Regions from separate parts of the Exiguobacterium sp. GL_137 genome, predicted to be linked through region 1. Evidence: riboswitches for the same ligand, from Rfam matches in the RefSeq annotation. Region 1 holds a riboswitch; each other region holds the start of a gene.
What was found. Region 1 has a riboswitch for lysine ahead of AC3IRK_RS15360 (Na+/H+ antiporter NhaC family protein). Riboswitches for the same ligand answer to the same signal wherever they lie in the genome.
Positions count from the first base shown of each region.

Region 1 (5,337 bases):
TCTTTTTACGTGAGTTGATTTCGAACGCCAGTGACGCCATCGATAAAATTTATTATAAAGCGTTGACGGACGAGACAATCACGTTCGACAAGGAAGCCTACAAAATTACGATTGAACCGAATAAAGAAACACGTCAACTGATTTTGCGCGATACGGGAATCGGGATGACAAAAGAAGAACTTGAAGAAAACCTCGGAACGATCGCGAAAAGCGGATCGCTCGCCTTTAAAGCGGAGAATGAATTAAAGGACGGCCATGACATCATCGGACAGTTCGGTGTTGGTTTCTATTCCGCCTTTATGGTCGCCGATACCGTTACGGTCGTGACGAAACCCTTTGGCAGTGATGTCGCCTACAAGTGGGAGTCACGCGGAGTCGACGGGTATACGATTGAAGAGGTCGAAAAAGAGACGGTCGGAACAGACATCACACTTCATATTAAAGCCAACGAAGAAGAAGAGAACTACGATGAATATTTAGAACCGTACCGCCTCCGGACCATCATCAAGAAATACTCCGACTTCATCCGCTATCCGATTGAGATGGCGGAGACGGAACAGCGTCCGGTCGACGGATCAGACGAAACTGAGTCCGTTACGGTCATGAAGACGGTCAACAGCATGGTGCCGATTTGGCGAAAAAACAAACGGGAGCTGACGGATGACGATTACCGCAACTTCTATCAGGAAAAACGATACGGATTTGACGCGCCGATCAAACACATTCATATCAGTGCTGACGGAGCCGTCCGTTATCAGTCCATTTTGTTCATTCCCGAGCAACCGTCGTTTGATTATTATTCAAAAGAGTTCGAAAAAGGACTCGAACTGTATGCGAACGGTGTCTTAATCATGGAAAAATGCAGCGATCTCTTACCGGATCACTTCAGCTTCGTCAAAGGAATGGTCGATTCGGAAGACTTATCGCTCAACATTTCGCGTGAAATGTTGCAACACGACCGTCAGTTGAAGTTGATTGCGAAGAATATTCAAAGCAAGATCAAGACGCAGCTCGAAGCCTTGTTGCGTGACGACCGCGAAAAATATGAGACGTTTTACCAAGCATTCGGCCGTCAATTAAAGTTCGGTATTTATAACGATTACGGGATGCAAAAGGACACGGTGAAAGACCTTGTTCTGTTCCATTCGGCTAAAGAGAAAAAATTAGTGACGCTTGCAGAGTATGTCGCCGCGATGCCGGAAGATCAAAAGTATATCTATTACGCGTCAGGCGAAAGCACGGACCGGTTGGATAAGTTGCCGCAATCAGAGCTCGTGAAAGATAAAGGCTTCGATATTCTGTACTTTACGGAAGAAATCGATGAGTTTGCCATTCAAATGCTTCTTAACTATGAAGGAAAAGAGTTTAAGTCTGTCACGAGCAGCGACCTCGGAATTGAACAGACGGAACAGGCGGAAACGACCGAGACACAAGCCGAGATGTTTAAAGCGATGCAGGAGGTACTGGCAGGACAAGTCAAAGAAGTCAAAGCCTCGACCCGCTTAAAATCACATCCGGTCTGCTTTGCAACGGATGGTGCAGTATCGATCGAGATGGAGAAAATCCTCAAAGCGATGCCGAACAACCAGGACGTCGCCGCCGTCAAAATCCTGGAATTAAATACATCACATGATGTGTTCCGGGCGATTGAATCAGCGTACGTTGAAGACCGTCCGAAATTTGAGCGGTACACGAAGTTGATGTATCAACAAGCATTATTGATGGAGGGACTACCAATCGAAGATCCGGTCGCGTTTGCGAACGAAGTCTGCGCATTAATGGTCTGAAATTAAAAAAAATCGTATAAAGAAAGCCGGACCCGATGAATTCATCAGGTCCGGCTTTTTGGATGGTGTGTTTACTGCATCTTACTCCGAACGTAGCTGCGACGGGACTTCGCCGCGTCGTGACAGGACGTTCAGCATGACGAGGAAAATCACGAAGGCGATCAGGGCACCGATGAAGCCGAATAGGGACGAACCGGTGACACCGAGTACGAGATATCCGACAGCCGACGTCACTGCACCAATCAAGGCATATGGCAACTGGGTCGTGACGTGATCAATATGATGCGAACCGGCACCGGTCGAACTGAGAATCGTCGTATCGGAAATCGGTGAACAATGGTCCCCGAAGACAGATCCGGCAAGAACAGCGGCAAGTGTTGGTAACAACAGACTTGGATCAACCGCCATGATCAAATCGGCTCCGATCGGTAACATGATTCCGAACGTCCCCCAACTCGTTCCGGTCGAGAATGCCATGATACTGGCAATCAAGAATAGAAGGAACGGCAGATAAGAAGCGGGAATCGATTTGCTGATGAAACTTGCGAGATAATCCCCGGTCTTCATGTCACCGATGACCGCGATGATCGTCCAGGCAAACAACAGAATAACGACAGCGGGCCACATCGATTTCATGCCCGCCCAGATACTGATGCGGTAATCACGTGCCGGAATTTTCCGACCGATCATCATCAGGAACGCAACGACTAAACTGATGATGACACCAGAAACAAGTGAGCGCGTCACGTCTGTTGCTTCAAAGGCGCCGATTAACGAAAAAGGCCGATCGTCAGCCGCAAGTGCCTGGGCACCTGTCCAAAGAAGGGCTGTGATGGTCGCAATGACTAACACGACGATTGGAACAACCAAGTCACGGACTTTACCGCCATCGTGTTCCTTGACTTCTTCTGCCATCCCCATTGGTGTCCCTTTGTTGGCGTCAAACAATTCACCTTGTAAGGCCCGCAACTCGTGCGTCCGCATCGGTCCAACGGCAATTCCCGTATAGGCGATGTAGAGTGTCAGTAACAAAGCGAAGATGGCGTAGAAGTTTAACGGCACAATCATCAGGAACGCACTGAACGCCGAGTAATCAGTGATTGAATGGGTCGTCAAGATTCCTGCGATAATCGAGATGATGAATGCACCCCAACTCGATAATGGACTGATGACACAGACCGGTGCAGCGGTGGAATCGATGATATACGCCAGTTTGGCGCGCGAGACACCGCGACGATCCGTTAACGGACGACTGACATTTCCGACGGCCAGACTGTTAAAGTAATCATCGATGAAAATCAAAATACCTAATCCGAAAGCGGCAAGCCTTGCACCACGTGCCGTCTTGACATGTGTCGTCGCCCATTCGCCGAAAGCACGGGCACCGCCGGATGTTTGTATCAGTGTAGACAAGACACCGAGTAACAGTAAGAAAACGAGTAATAAGACATTCCATTCATTTAACGCACCGTCTGCCCAAAACAGACTGAAGATGTTTTTTCCGAGATAAACAACGGTATCCACCGGATTGAAGCTGTGAAGCAGTAAGGCACCAATCAAAATGCCGACACCAAGTGAAATGACGACTTTTCGTGTGACAATTGCTAAAACGATGGCAACGATTGCCGGGACAAGCGCAACGATAGAATCTGAATAGTTGACCATTGTTGTGGTTCCTCCTCCTTTTTTAGAAGATGAGACCCGTTGCACAGAAAAAAGCAAGGGCACCGGCAACAAAGCCGACACCCTTGCTGGATGCGTCTTTCTTAGCCGAATTGGAGCGCTCCATACAACATGCGTATGGCAATCGAACGGGTCTTTCCCGATTCGACCAGCATGGTCACGTCTGACACGTGACGATACTTCGGCGGCATCACCTTTCTTTGATCGTCTTCGTTGTCATCCTCAGACCAAATACTCATCAACACCGCGCCTCTACCTCATCGATAGAATAGTCATATTCTTTTTATAGGAAAATCTTATCCTATTTCTTTTAAAAAATTAAGGCTGTTTGTTAAGTATCGAAGTAGGAAGTTAACTGCTTCATCAAATAGTCTTTATTTTCTTCAAACTGTCGCTTCCGGTGTCCATTTGCACCAGAAGGATGCGGGAAACCAAATAATACAGTATGTTTTTTAATTCGTCCCTGATGAAGCAATGTCCGGACAGTTGACTCGACGACACGTCCGAACGGGACCAAAATGACAGGGTGGGGTAACTGATTCAATTCCGCTGCGAAGTGCTCATACGCGTAATGTTGCAGCAACGGTGTTCGGTCAATCTTTGGTTGATGTCCCGTATAATTTTTGTCCCGGTAAAAAACAGGATGTCTCAGAATCGAAGTCGTGTGCAACAGATTCTGATTTGCATGAAATAAGGTGGCTGTTGAAGGAATATTCAGCAGACGATTTAATTCGAGTTCATCTAACATTATTGTCAAATTACGCCGCATGGGACCGGCGAAACTGGCACTGTATTTGACGATTTTCGATGCTTCTTCGATTGTTGCACCATGGTGGAAGGCATCAGCCGCTTCTTCATAAGCAATGCGCATTTGTTCAAATCCTGGTGTGATGCCAATGAAGACTATTTTGGCAGAGCGATTGATATATTCTCCGATTGGTGAGTAGTAAACGGATAATTCCTGTTCCTGTTGTAATAGGAAACCGTCTGTGAACAAGTCCTGGCGCGTCAAGGACCGATCAATCGGTAAGGCGCGGATGGCCTGTTCAAAAATCGATAATGAATTCAGCATGATAAGTCCTCTCTCTTTCTGTATTGGACCTATGATAACAAATAATGGTATTACATACAATTTAAACCCATATCAATATAGTGAGGGGTCTCTTAAGAATAAAAAAACCTTGCGACCAAATTGGAGGCAAGGCGGTTCTGACATGAATTATAAAGAAGTTCGTTCTTTGACAGAAGCCACTTCATACGTGATGATTTCACTTCCAAGCATTGGAGATTCTTCTTGTTTGCCGTCTGACGGTGCCGGACGCTTATGTGACTCTTTAAAATCATCACTGTTCCGCCATACTTCAAAATCCTTCATGTCTTCCCAGTACATGTTGACGTTCATTTCATCGTGTTCTTCGAGACCTTGTGTCAGTAAAACTTCGACACGAACAAATCCCTTCATCGAGTCAAGACCACTCGGACGGGTAAAGCGTGGTGCGAGTGCTGCTGCCATTCCTTTTTTGACTTTAATCCGATTCGTAACAACGATCATTGGATAGTCCCCCTTATAGAATGAAATGCTTACATCCATAGTATAGTACGATGAAACCAACAATGCTTGAAAGAAGGAATCAAATATGAATGAAAAAGAGTACGAAGAACGGCTACGCATCGAGACGATTGATATTCAGCATCTTTATAATGCATTCAGCCATTATAACCGGTACGAACCGACGCCTTATGCAGCGCTGGAGGAATTATGTGCCGTCTATCCCTTCGATTATACGGATACGGTCATTGATTTCGGCTGCGGAAAAGGACGGTTGAACTTTTATCTGCATGATCGGTTTGATTGTTCCGTCATCGG
Region 1 is NZ_CM174406.1:2,951,945-2,957,281, reverse strand. Features, by position in the region: gene htpG (molecular chaperone HtpG) at 1-1,787, shown strand, start outside; gene AC3IRK_RS15360 (Na+/H+ antiporter NhaC family protein) at 1,869-3,452, opposite strand; lysine riboswitch at 3,558-3,733, opposite strand; gene AC3IRK_RS15355 (uracil-DNA glycosylase family protein) at 3,802-4,542, opposite strand; gene AC3IRK_RS15350 (heme oxygenase) at 4,690-5,022, opposite strand; gene AC3IRK_RS15345 (methyltransferase) at 5,108-5,337, shown strand, end outside.

Region 2 (5,337 bases), 280 kb from region 1:
CGTCTTCTGCTGAACCGACAAGGGACAAGGAATCATCCAGCCGGCGCCGGTTAGCGAGGCCCGTCAAGGCATCCGTCATGGCGAGCTTTTGTTGATACTGGATGTTTTCAAAGTGGCGTCGCAACTCTGTCAACAGGTGATAGGTCACAAAACCGGCAATCAGGTTAAAAAATATGTAAGCCAGTGATATTTCGATGAAGGTCGTCCAACTGCTCGTCAATAGATAGATAGCCGGCAACGAATAGAGAATACCGATCCCGATCATCAGTTCGAAGTTCCAGAAGGTCATCCGGATGTAGCGCCGGACGATGGCAATCGTCAGGATGAACAGTGCGATGACGATTGTTGACAGGATGGCAGCATCGATTTGTGCGACAGGCGTCAGGGCAAAACGTGTTGCGATAATCATGGTGCCGGTGACGAGTGCACTAGGTAAGCCGCCGAACATCATGGCAATGACGATGGGGACAATTCGTAAATCAATCCGGGCGACATCGATTTGGATGCTGTTGAACATCAAGAGTACAGAAATCAATCCGGCGATGAAGCCTAACACGAGTCGGATGTTCAGATTCGTGTTCGGTGTAATCCGCGGGTGATTTCGAAAAGGTAGAAACAAAAGAGTGATCGTTGTAAACAGTAGACAAAAATTGATGATGAAATTATTCATGATGGACAACAAATCCTCCCAGCTCCTCGTAAACGCATTTCCAATAAGATAGTTCTAGTATACCCATTTTAATAACGGCAAGAAATGGAAAAATGTTTAGGGAAACATGGCAAGTCGACAAAAAAGACAAAGTACACAGTCAAGTGAACTTTGTCAGCGAAAAAAATAAATATTTTTTTAAAACAATTTTTAGGAAGAAACAGCCTCTTCATCCATCGTTAAAAGGATCTTATCGAAGACCTGGACCATCGCATGAAGCTCTTCTTCGGTGAGTGTACCAAAACGGTCTTGGAGATATTTCCGGCGGACGATTTCAAGTTCGTGGAAAGCGGCTTCACCTTCGGCCGTCAATGCTAAAACAATCGATCTTCTGTCGTCCGTCGAACGCGTCCGCGTAACGAATCCGGCTTTATACAGACGATCAGTCAAAGCCGTTACCTGACTTGTCGCAAGCTCAAACTGTTCTGCGAGTAGAGTCGGACGTTGGGGACCATTTTCGGACAGGCTGCGCAAAATGAAAAATTCACTCCGCGTCGCGGTTCCTTCAAACAGTCGGTTGAGTTCGCGGCGTAATGTCCGGAGAATGACCCGCATTTGTTCCTCTAATCGATAGGTCAGTTGATCACGTTCTTGTGGCATTCAAGCAACATCCTTTCTCTCGGTTAACTTCTATAATTTAGTGTACTAAAAATTACGGAATCTTACCACGGATAGCGGAAATTTCAAAAAAAGAATTGACAATTTGAAGACGTTTTGTGTAACATGACGAAGTAATAACGAAATTATAACTAACTTAATTAGTTCTCACTCAACCAGTGGGATGGAGGTTGCAGTTCTTATAAGTACAGTCACGGATGTCGTCAAGCGGCAGATGAGGTGACTGAAAAGGAAGAATTGCCGAAATCAATCATCGCTTTGAAGATGATCGATTGGGATTAGATCGAACAGGTCTAATACTGTCACAGGTCAGATCTGACTTGTGGGGAGCTATCTTTCACGACGGTAGAATGGGGCGCATCCTTTTTACTATGTTGCGTTCTCATCTTCCTTCTGGAAGGTGAGGGCGCTTTTTGTTTTTTTTCGATTCAAAAAGTGTCCTCTCAAAAATTTAAAAAAGAGAGAAGCGAATAAGATGAATACTTTACAACCCCAAAGAAAACTCGATTCAACTGAAGAAGGATTAAAACGCGGTCTGCAAGCCCGTCACATGTCGATGATTGCGATTGGCGGAGCCATCGGAACCGGTTTATTCATTGCCTCCGGTGCGTCCGTTGCAGCTGCCGGTCCGGGCGGTGCCCTGTTATCGTATGCGGTCGTCGGATTGATGGTGTACTTTTTAATGACGAGCCTTGGTGAGATGGCCGCTTACATGCCGGTCGCCGGTTCCTTCTCGACCTACGGTGCGAAGTTCGTTGATCCATCGTTTGGTTTTGCACTCGGTTGGAACTACTGGTACAACTGGGCAGTCACGATTGCCGTTGAACTCGTTGCGGCCCAAATCGTCATGACATACTGGTTCCCGGATGTTCCAGGTTTTTATTTCAGTGCCATCTTCTTGTTACTGATGATTGGTTTAAATTACTTCTCCGTTAAAGGATTCGGTGAAGCCGAATACTGGTTCGCGATGATCAAGGTCGTCACAGTCATCATCTTCTTGATTGTCGGAGTCGCGATGATTTTTGGTGTCTTCACATCAGAAGCGCCGGTCGGCTTTAAAAACTTTGCATTAGGTGATGCACCGTTCGTCGGAGGCATTCCAGCCGTTATCGGTATCATCTTGGTCGCCGGTTTCAGCTTCCAGGGAACCGAACTTGTCGGAATCGCGGCAGGCGAATCCGAAGATCCGGAAAAAAACGTCCCGAAAGCTGTTAAACAAGTCTTTTGGCGGATTCTTCTCTTTTATGTATTTGCGATTTTTGTCATCGGCATGTTGATTCCGTATACAAGTCCGAACCTGGTTTCAAACGATATTACCGATGTAGCAGTCAGTCCGTTCACACTTGTTTTTGAAAAAGCCGGTCTCGCGTTCTCGGCAGCATTGATGAACGCCGTCATCCTGACGTCTGTTTTATCAGCCGGGAACTCCGGGATGTACGCATCGACACGGATGCTGTACACATTGGCACGCCAAGGTGACGCGCCGAAAATGTTCGCACAAGTCTCGAAAAACGGTGTTCCCCGTAATGCCTTGCTCGCAACTGGGGCAATCGGCGCACTTTGCTTCCTGACATCGATGTTTGGCGGACAGGTCTACCTCTGGTTGTTGAATGCTTCCGGGATGACCGGTTTCATCGCATGGCTCGGTATCGCGATCAGCCATTACCGTTTCCGTAAAGGATTCCTTGCGCAAGGTCATTCACTCAGTGACTTGCCGTACGTTGCACCTGCTTTCCCGTTTGGACCGCTCTTTGCCTTCGGACTTTGTTTCCTTGTCATCGTCGGTCAAAACTATGCCGCATTCCTCGCGGATCAAATTGATTGGGTTGGAATCGCCGCGACATATGTCGGTATTCCGTTATTCCTTGCTTTCTGGTTAGGTCATAAATTTAAAAACCGGACATCGGTCGTTCCTTATTCAGAAATGGAATTCCCGAAACATCCGCGTTCGTAAGGTAAAAGTCGATTCCGTTTCAAACGGAGTCGGCTTTTTTTTGATGGATGTTGAAAAAGAAATAATCTAGAAAAGCATATCAAACAGTAAAAAATCGTATAAGATAAAAGAAAAATGGAGGCGACCTCAGTGAACTATTGGTATCACTTTAAACGGGCATTCATCCCGATTGCGATTTTGCTTGTGACGTTAGCCATCTATCAGATGCTGTACCGTATGAATAACATATGGTATTCACTCGGTGGATTGATTTTAGTATTTGCGGCGATTTATTTTGTCATGCGCCGTCTAAAAGCGAATCCTGAAGAGTGACTGAGCAAGATAGTAGGGTAGTGGCGCGGAACGCGTTAAAATAGACCTATACAGAGGAGGGGAAGCTAGATGGCAAAAGCAATATTCGCAGGTGGCTGTTTTTGGTGCATGGTCAAGCCATTTCATAAATATGATGGCGTCGAACAAGTCATTTCCGGTTATACAGGTGGTCATACAGAAAACCCGACTTATAAAGAGGTCTGTTCTGAAACGACAGGACATTTAGAAGCGGTGGAAGTGACGTATGATCCGTCTGTCATTTCATACGATGAGTTACTTGAAATTTTTTGGCGGCAAATCGATCCGACGGACGGCGGCGGACAGTTCAATGACCGTGGTCAATCGTACGAACCGGCAATTTTTTATGTCGATGAAGAACAAAAGCAAGCCGCAGAACGTTCGAAAGCGGCGCTGGACGCCTCTAGACGTTTTTCACGTCCTGTAGCAGTCGACATCCGTCCGGCAAACCCGTTTTGGCCGGCAGAAGAATACCATCAGGATTATTACAAAAAAAATCCGTTCCGTTATCAGATGTACAGTGTCGGATCGGGACGTGCCAAGTTCGTGAAGGAAGCCTGGAAGGATCAGGGCAAAGAACAGGAACTGAAACAACGTCTGACGCCGATTCAGTATAAAGTTACGCAGGAAAACGGGACGGAACCGGCTTTCCGTAATGAATATTGGGATGAGGAACGACCGGGACTTTATGTTGATATCGTCGACGGGACACCGCTCTTTACGTCAAAAGATAAGTTTAACTCGAACTGCGGATGGCCGAGCTTCGCCAAACCGATTTCCGAGGACAAGATGGAAGTGGAACTCGATACGACACACGGCATGACACGGACAGAAGTCCGTTCCGCGAATGCAGACAGTCATCTTGGTCACATCTTTGATGACGGTCCGACCGAGCTTGGTGGTCTCCGCTACTGCATCAATTCGGCAGCACTCCGGTTTATTCCGGTAGAAGAGCTTGATTCGGCAGGATATGGGGAATATAAAAAACACTTCGAATGAAGTCAACAGGCAGGCAGCAAAGCGGATTCGTTTTGCTGTCTTTTTTCTAGAAAAAGGAGGGTTTTGTATGTTTACACAAGTCTATGAAGAAATTCGACAGCTGACCATCGCGAAAGTACTGGATTTTTACGATCATGAAGTCCGTGGACTGGATGAAGCAGCACGGCAAACGAAGTATCAAAAGATGAGTACCAGCCCGTTTCTCTTTTTCCGCGGCAGTTCACATTTGTTTTATTATGATGTGACACGGATTCCGCTCGGATTTGATACGCCCCCTGAGACACCGACCTGGATTCAAGGTGATCTCCATTTTGAAAACTTCGGGGTTCATGGTAATGCCAAGGGTGAAATCATTTATGACGTCAATGACTTTGACGAAGGGTATCTCGGTTCTTATCTGTACGATTTGATTCGGATGGCGGTCTCCGTCCAATTGTTTGCGGAAGAAGCGGGGTATGATGCAGAGCCGGCCATTGCAGCCTACATTCAACATTACTTAGATGACTTACGCCAATATGCCAAAGGGAAAAATCCAAGCAAGGTCTGCTTTACGATCGACAACACGAAAGGTCCGATCCGTAAACTGATTAAAAAAGCAGAGAAAAAGAAGGCGGAATTACTGGGAGAACGGACGACTGTCGTCGATGGACAACGTCAGTTCACTGATTTACCGGATATGAAGCGGCTGGATGCCTCGACTTATGCAGCAATTGAAGCCGTTTGGCCG
Region 2 is NZ_CM174406.1:205,112-210,448, forward strand. Features, by position in the region: gene AC3IRK_RS01210 (GGDEF domain-containing protein) at 1-670, opposite strand, end outside; gene AC3IRK_RS01215 (MarR family winged helix-turn-helix transcriptional regulator) at 860-1,309, opposite strand; lysine riboswitch at 1,484-1,668, shown strand; gene AC3IRK_RS01220 (amino acid permease) at 1,803-3,281, shown strand; gene AC3IRK_RS01225 (hypothetical protein) at 3,411-3,593, shown strand; gene msrA (peptide-methionine (S)-S-oxide reductase MsrA) at 3,663-4,610, shown strand; gene AC3IRK_RS01235 (DUF2252 domain-containing protein) at 4,678-5,337, shown strand, end outside.
Region 2: another riboswitch for lysine. It lies ahead of AC3IRK_RS01220 (amino acid permease); the one in region 1 lies ahead of AC3IRK_RS15360 (Na+/H+ antiporter NhaC family protein).

Region 3 (5,337 bases), 570 kb from region 1:
GATTTTATTCACAGGACTGGAAAAGGTTCGAGGAAATATCCGCTTGGCATATGTAGCGAAAGACCGGGCATTTGGATTACTGACGACGGAACGACGTGTTTTAGCAGAAACGGCCCGTGCATTATCAGCTAAAAAAGATCAGGTTCATCTCGTCGTCGAGGAACTGAAACAGGAGCAGGTGCGTCTGAACCGTCAAATCGGACAGGCTGAAGATGCTCATGTCAAAGCGGTCTTAAAAGAACTTCTGGCGACGGACGAACCGGTCCTGACTGTGCGACATGATAAGGAAGACATCCGTTTCTCGGAAAAACTGCTGAAAGCCGTAGCCGAAGCAGGACGGACAGGATTCGTCTGGAACGAGACAGCTAAAAAATTATTCATGTGCAGTGCCGGTTCCATTCATCTCGGGCAATTTGCCAAAACTCATCTTAAGCAGTTTAATGGACGTGGCGGCGGAAGTGAAAACAATGCCCAGGCATTATTCCAAACGTATGAAGAGGCACAAGCTTATGTAGAAGCATTAAAGGAGGAATTACATACATGACAGTGATTCAAGTGAAAACAGCCGAACAGCAACAAGCAGTCCGAATGATCCGGGAACGGGTTTTCGTCGAGGAACAAGGGGTTCCCCGCCATTTGGAATATGATACACACGATGAAACAGCGATTCATCTGCTCGTCCTCGATGAGCAGAATCGTCCTGTCGCAACGGGGCGGACGCGTCCGTATGATGAGCAACGGATGAAGGTCGAACGCGTCGCGACACTTGCGGCGACAAGAGGAAAAGGATACGGTGGCGAACTGATGCAGGCGATGGAACGGATTGCCCGCCGTGAAGGGCGGACGATTTTGACACTCGGTGCCCAGGTCCAGGCAATCCCGTTTTATCAAGGGCTTGGTTATGCAATTGTTTCCGATGAATTTGACGATGCCGGCATCCCGCACCGGACGATGGAGAAAAAAATTTAACGCTGATTTTTTAAGAAATCCTGAAAAAAGGGTTTCTTTTTTTGAAAGTCTATGTATATATATAATTCATAGTGAATTTTTATACAGAAAGATACAGTCGAATTCAAGGAGGAAATAAGAATGACAAAACAAAAATTGATTTTAGCGTATTCGGGTGGACTCGATACTTCAGTCGCCATCAAATGGTTGAGCAAGGATTATGACGTCGTCGCATTATGCATGGACGTCGGCGAAGGAAAAGATTTGTCAGTCATCAAAGAAAAAGCGTTACTTGTCGGAGCAATCGAATCCATCGTTCTTGATGTCAAAGACGAATTCGCAAATGACTTTGTTTTGCCGGCCCTTCAGTACGGTGCGCATTATGAAGGAGCCTATCCTCTGATTTCCGCCTTATCTCGTCCATTGATTGCTGAAAAACTGGTCGAAGTGGCTCATGCCCACGGTGCCACAGCAGTCGCCCACGGCTGTACCGGAAAAGGAAACGACCAAGTCCGGTTCGAAGTTTCGGTTGCAGCACTCGATCCGTCACTCGAAGTCATCGCGCCGGTTCGTGAATGGAAATGGTCACGTGAAGAAGAGATCGCTTATGCGAAAGAAAATGATGTGCCGATTCCAATCAATCTCGACAGTCCATATTCAATCGACATGAACTTATGGGGACGCAGTAATGAATGTGGCGTTCTTGAAAATCCATGGACAGAGCCACCGCAAGATGCCTATGCCCTGACAGTTGCACCGGAAGACGCGCCGGATCAAGCGGAAGAAGTCATCATCGGTTTTGAAGCAGGTGTCCCGGTTTCAATCAATGGTACAGAGTATCCGCTGGCAAAACTGATTACCGAACTGAATATTATCGCCGGTGCACATGGCGTCGGACGGATTGATCATGTCGAAAACCGTTTGGTCGGAATCAAGTCACGTGAAGTCTATGAGTGCCCGGGTGCAACGGTCTTACTGAAAGCACATGCAGCCCTTGAGACCATCACATTGACGAAAGATGTCGCACACTTTAAACCGATTCTCAGCAAACAATATGCAGAAACGATTTACAACGGATTGTTCCATGCTCCGCTGACGAAAGGGCTCAAGGCCTTCTTGACGGCAACGCAACAGGACGTGACCGGCGAAGTCCGTGTCAAACTCTATAAAGGGAATGCAACCGTTACAGGACGTCAGTCAGCCGTTTCATTGTACGACGAGAAACTCGCGACCTACACAAAAGAAGATGCCTTTGATCACGAAGCAGCGAAAGGATTCATTAAATTGCATGGTCTTGCGATTGCGACACATGCCAGTGTCCATCGTCAGGAAGGCGTGAAAAAATGACGAAACTATGGGGCGGACGTTTTACGGAAAGTGCTTCCGCTCAAGCGGAAGCCTTCGGCGCATCGATTTCATTTGATCAGAAATTAGCCGCCGTTGATTTGCAAGGGAGTCTTGCGCATGCACAGATGTTGTATGAACAAGGGATTCTTGAGAAAACCGAGTGGCAACAAATTGAAGCCGGGCTGAAACAGTTACAAACGACACTCGATCAGCACGTCTACACGACGGTTGACGAAGATATCCACATGAATCTTGAACGGTTGCTGACGGAACAGATTGGTCCCGTTGCCGGGAAGCTGCACACGGCGCGCAGTCGAAACGATCAGGTCGCGACTGATTTGCATCTCTGGATGGAACAACATGTTCTCGAACTCCTGACCAGCATCCGTAATCTGCAATCCGTCATTACGGAACAAGCGGAGCAACATGTCGAGACGGTCATGCCGGGTTACACCCATCTGCAGCGGGCACAGCCGATTTCACTGGCACATCACTTGCTCGCTTACTTTTGGATGTTTGAACGGGATGCCGATCGGTTGACGGATAACTTAAAGCGGATCCGGATGTCGCCGCTCGGTGCAGGGGCACTGGCGGGAACGACTTTCCCGATTGACCGGTTCAAGTCAGCCGAGCTGCTTGGTTTTGAACAGGTCTATCCGAATAGCCTGGATGCGGTCTCGGACCGGGACTTCGTCATCGAGTATCTCGGTATCGCCTCAACAGTGATGATGCACTTGTCACGCTTTTGCGAAGAAATCATCATCTGGGCTTCACAGGAGTTTTCATTCATCGAATTATCCGACGCGTTTTCAACGGGATCGAGTATGATGCCACAGAAAAAAAATCCGGATTTCGCAGAACTGATTCGCGGTAAAACAGGACGTGTCTATGGTAACCTGATGGGCTTCCTGACGACGATGAAGGCTCTTCCGCTCGCTTACAATAAAGATATGCAAGAAGATAAAGAGGGTGTCTTTGATACCGCTGATACGGTGTTACAATCCGTTCAAATTTTTACAGGCATGATCGAATCCGCTACGTTTAAGACAGAAGCGCTCAAGAAGGCGACGATGCAAGACTTCTCGAATGCAACGGAACTGGCAGATTATCTGGTCACAAAAGGGATTCCGTTCCGGGAAGCGCATGAAATCGTCGGGAAAGCCGTCCTACATTGTGTGCAGAGCGGATGTTTCTTAAAAGATTTGACGCTGTCGACGTATCAGACGTTCCATCCGGTCATTGCGGAAGATGTATATCCGTTGCTCGATCCGGTTCAAGCCGTCGCACGACGGGGAAGTTACGGCGGGACCGGTTTTACAGCCGTCCGGGAACAACTCACATTAGCGAAGAAGTACCTTGAAAAATGATAAAATTCAAAAAAAGTTTGGCAAATCACTGGATTTAACAAAAAATGTTTGCTATAACTGTAACTAACAACCGACAGATAGAGGCGCGGATGACATCAGTAGCAACACTTACAAAGGCAAGCATGCCAAGTGATGTGAAAGGGGAAATCCGCCGAAGTGAACAGGAAAATGCTTTTTCCTGATTGCTGGTACAACGGTTAAGATCCGTTGTACTGCCGAAACCCACGTTTCGGAGCGCTATCTTACGTAAAAGAACGAATGACACTGTCATCGTTTGTCCGATCGTGATAACGACGGGCCGTAGGAACGCTCCTACCGGCCCGTCGTTTTTTTCTGTTTCGGGACAAAAGGAGATAGGATTGTGACAACTGTACTTAAATTTGGTGGTAGTTCGGTTGCGACTGTCGAACAGATTCAGTCAATTGCGAATTATTTGAAGAATCGGACGGATCAAGGGGAGAAATTAGTCGTCGTCGTATCAGCGATGGGGAAAATGACGGATTCATTGATTGCCCAAGCACAAGCGATTACCGACCGGCCGGAACGGCGCGAACTGGATCGTCTGCTTGCAATCGGAGAAGAACAGACGATTTCGTTACTCAGCATCGCGCTGAATTCACTCGGGACAAAAGCCTTGTCGCAAACGGGAGCCCAAGCCGGCATCAGTACGATGGGGCTGCATACGAAAAGTAAAATCAAACAAATCGACGGTGAACTGCTCCGGAAAAAACTTGAAACCTACGATGTGATCATCGTCGCCGGTTTCCAAGGGGTCAATGAACTGGGGGATGTCACGACACTCGGACGCGGCGGATCAGATACGACAGCCGTTGCCTTAGCAGCCGTCCTTGATAAACGTTGTGAGATCTATACGGATGTTGACGGTGTCTATACGGCAGATCCACGGATTCATGCTGCAGCGCAGCCGATTCCGCACATTTCATACGATGAGATGATGGAAATGAGTGCTCTTGGCTCAAAAGTCATGGAGATGCGCAGTGTCGAACTCGGTAAAAAATACGGCGTCCACATCTTCGTCGGAAAAACACTAGAATCGAAAAGAGGGACTTGGATTATGGAGGCAACGGAAACGATGGAACAGAAAGCAGTAACGAGTGTCAGTGTGACGAAAAACGTCCTGACGGTATCAATCAAACACGTTCCACAGACGAATTCAGCGGTCGCGGATATCTTTGAACTGTTGTCAGGTCGCCACGTCAACATTGATATGATCAGTCAGACGACGTTTGACAGTGACATCTTCCTTTCCTTCTCTTGTCCGTTAGACGAAGAAGAGTTTTTGGAAGAGGCCTTGCAGGATATCATCAATCGTTTCCCGACCGTCAAAGTCGATCGTCATAACCAACATGCCAAATTATCGGTCGTCGGAATCGGCATGCGGGACGCAACCGGCGTCGCTTCGAAATTATTTGCGATTTTCCGGGCCGAAAACATCACGTTTTATCAGGTTACAACATCAGAGATCAGCATCTCATATACGATTGCCCAAGCTGACATCGAACGGACCGTCGCAGCAATTGCTCAAGCATTCGACCTGTAAGGAGGAAATCATATGTATCATGTCGCAGTCATTGGCGCAACCGGCGCCGTTGGTCAAAAAATGTTACAAGTCCTGGCGGAACTCGACTTTCCGGTTCGTCAGATTTCAGCGTAC
Region 3 is NZ_CM174406.1:496,165-501,501, forward strand. Features, by position in the region: gene AC3IRK_RS02610 (alanyl-tRNA editing protein) at 1-544, shown strand, start outside; gene AC3IRK_RS02615 (GNAT family N-acetyltransferase) at 541-969, shown strand; gene AC3IRK_RS02620 (argininosuccinate synthase) at 1,090-2,295, shown strand; gene argH (argininosuccinate lyase) at 2,292-3,662, shown strand; lysine riboswitch at 3,733-3,910, shown strand; gene AC3IRK_RS02630 (aspartate kinase) at 4,024-5,223, shown strand; gene AC3IRK_RS02635 (aspartate-semialdehyde dehydrogenase) at 5,236-5,337, shown strand, end outside.
Region 3: another riboswitch for lysine. It lies ahead of AC3IRK_RS02630 (aspartate kinase); the one in region 1 lies ahead of AC3IRK_RS15360 (Na+/H+ antiporter NhaC family protein).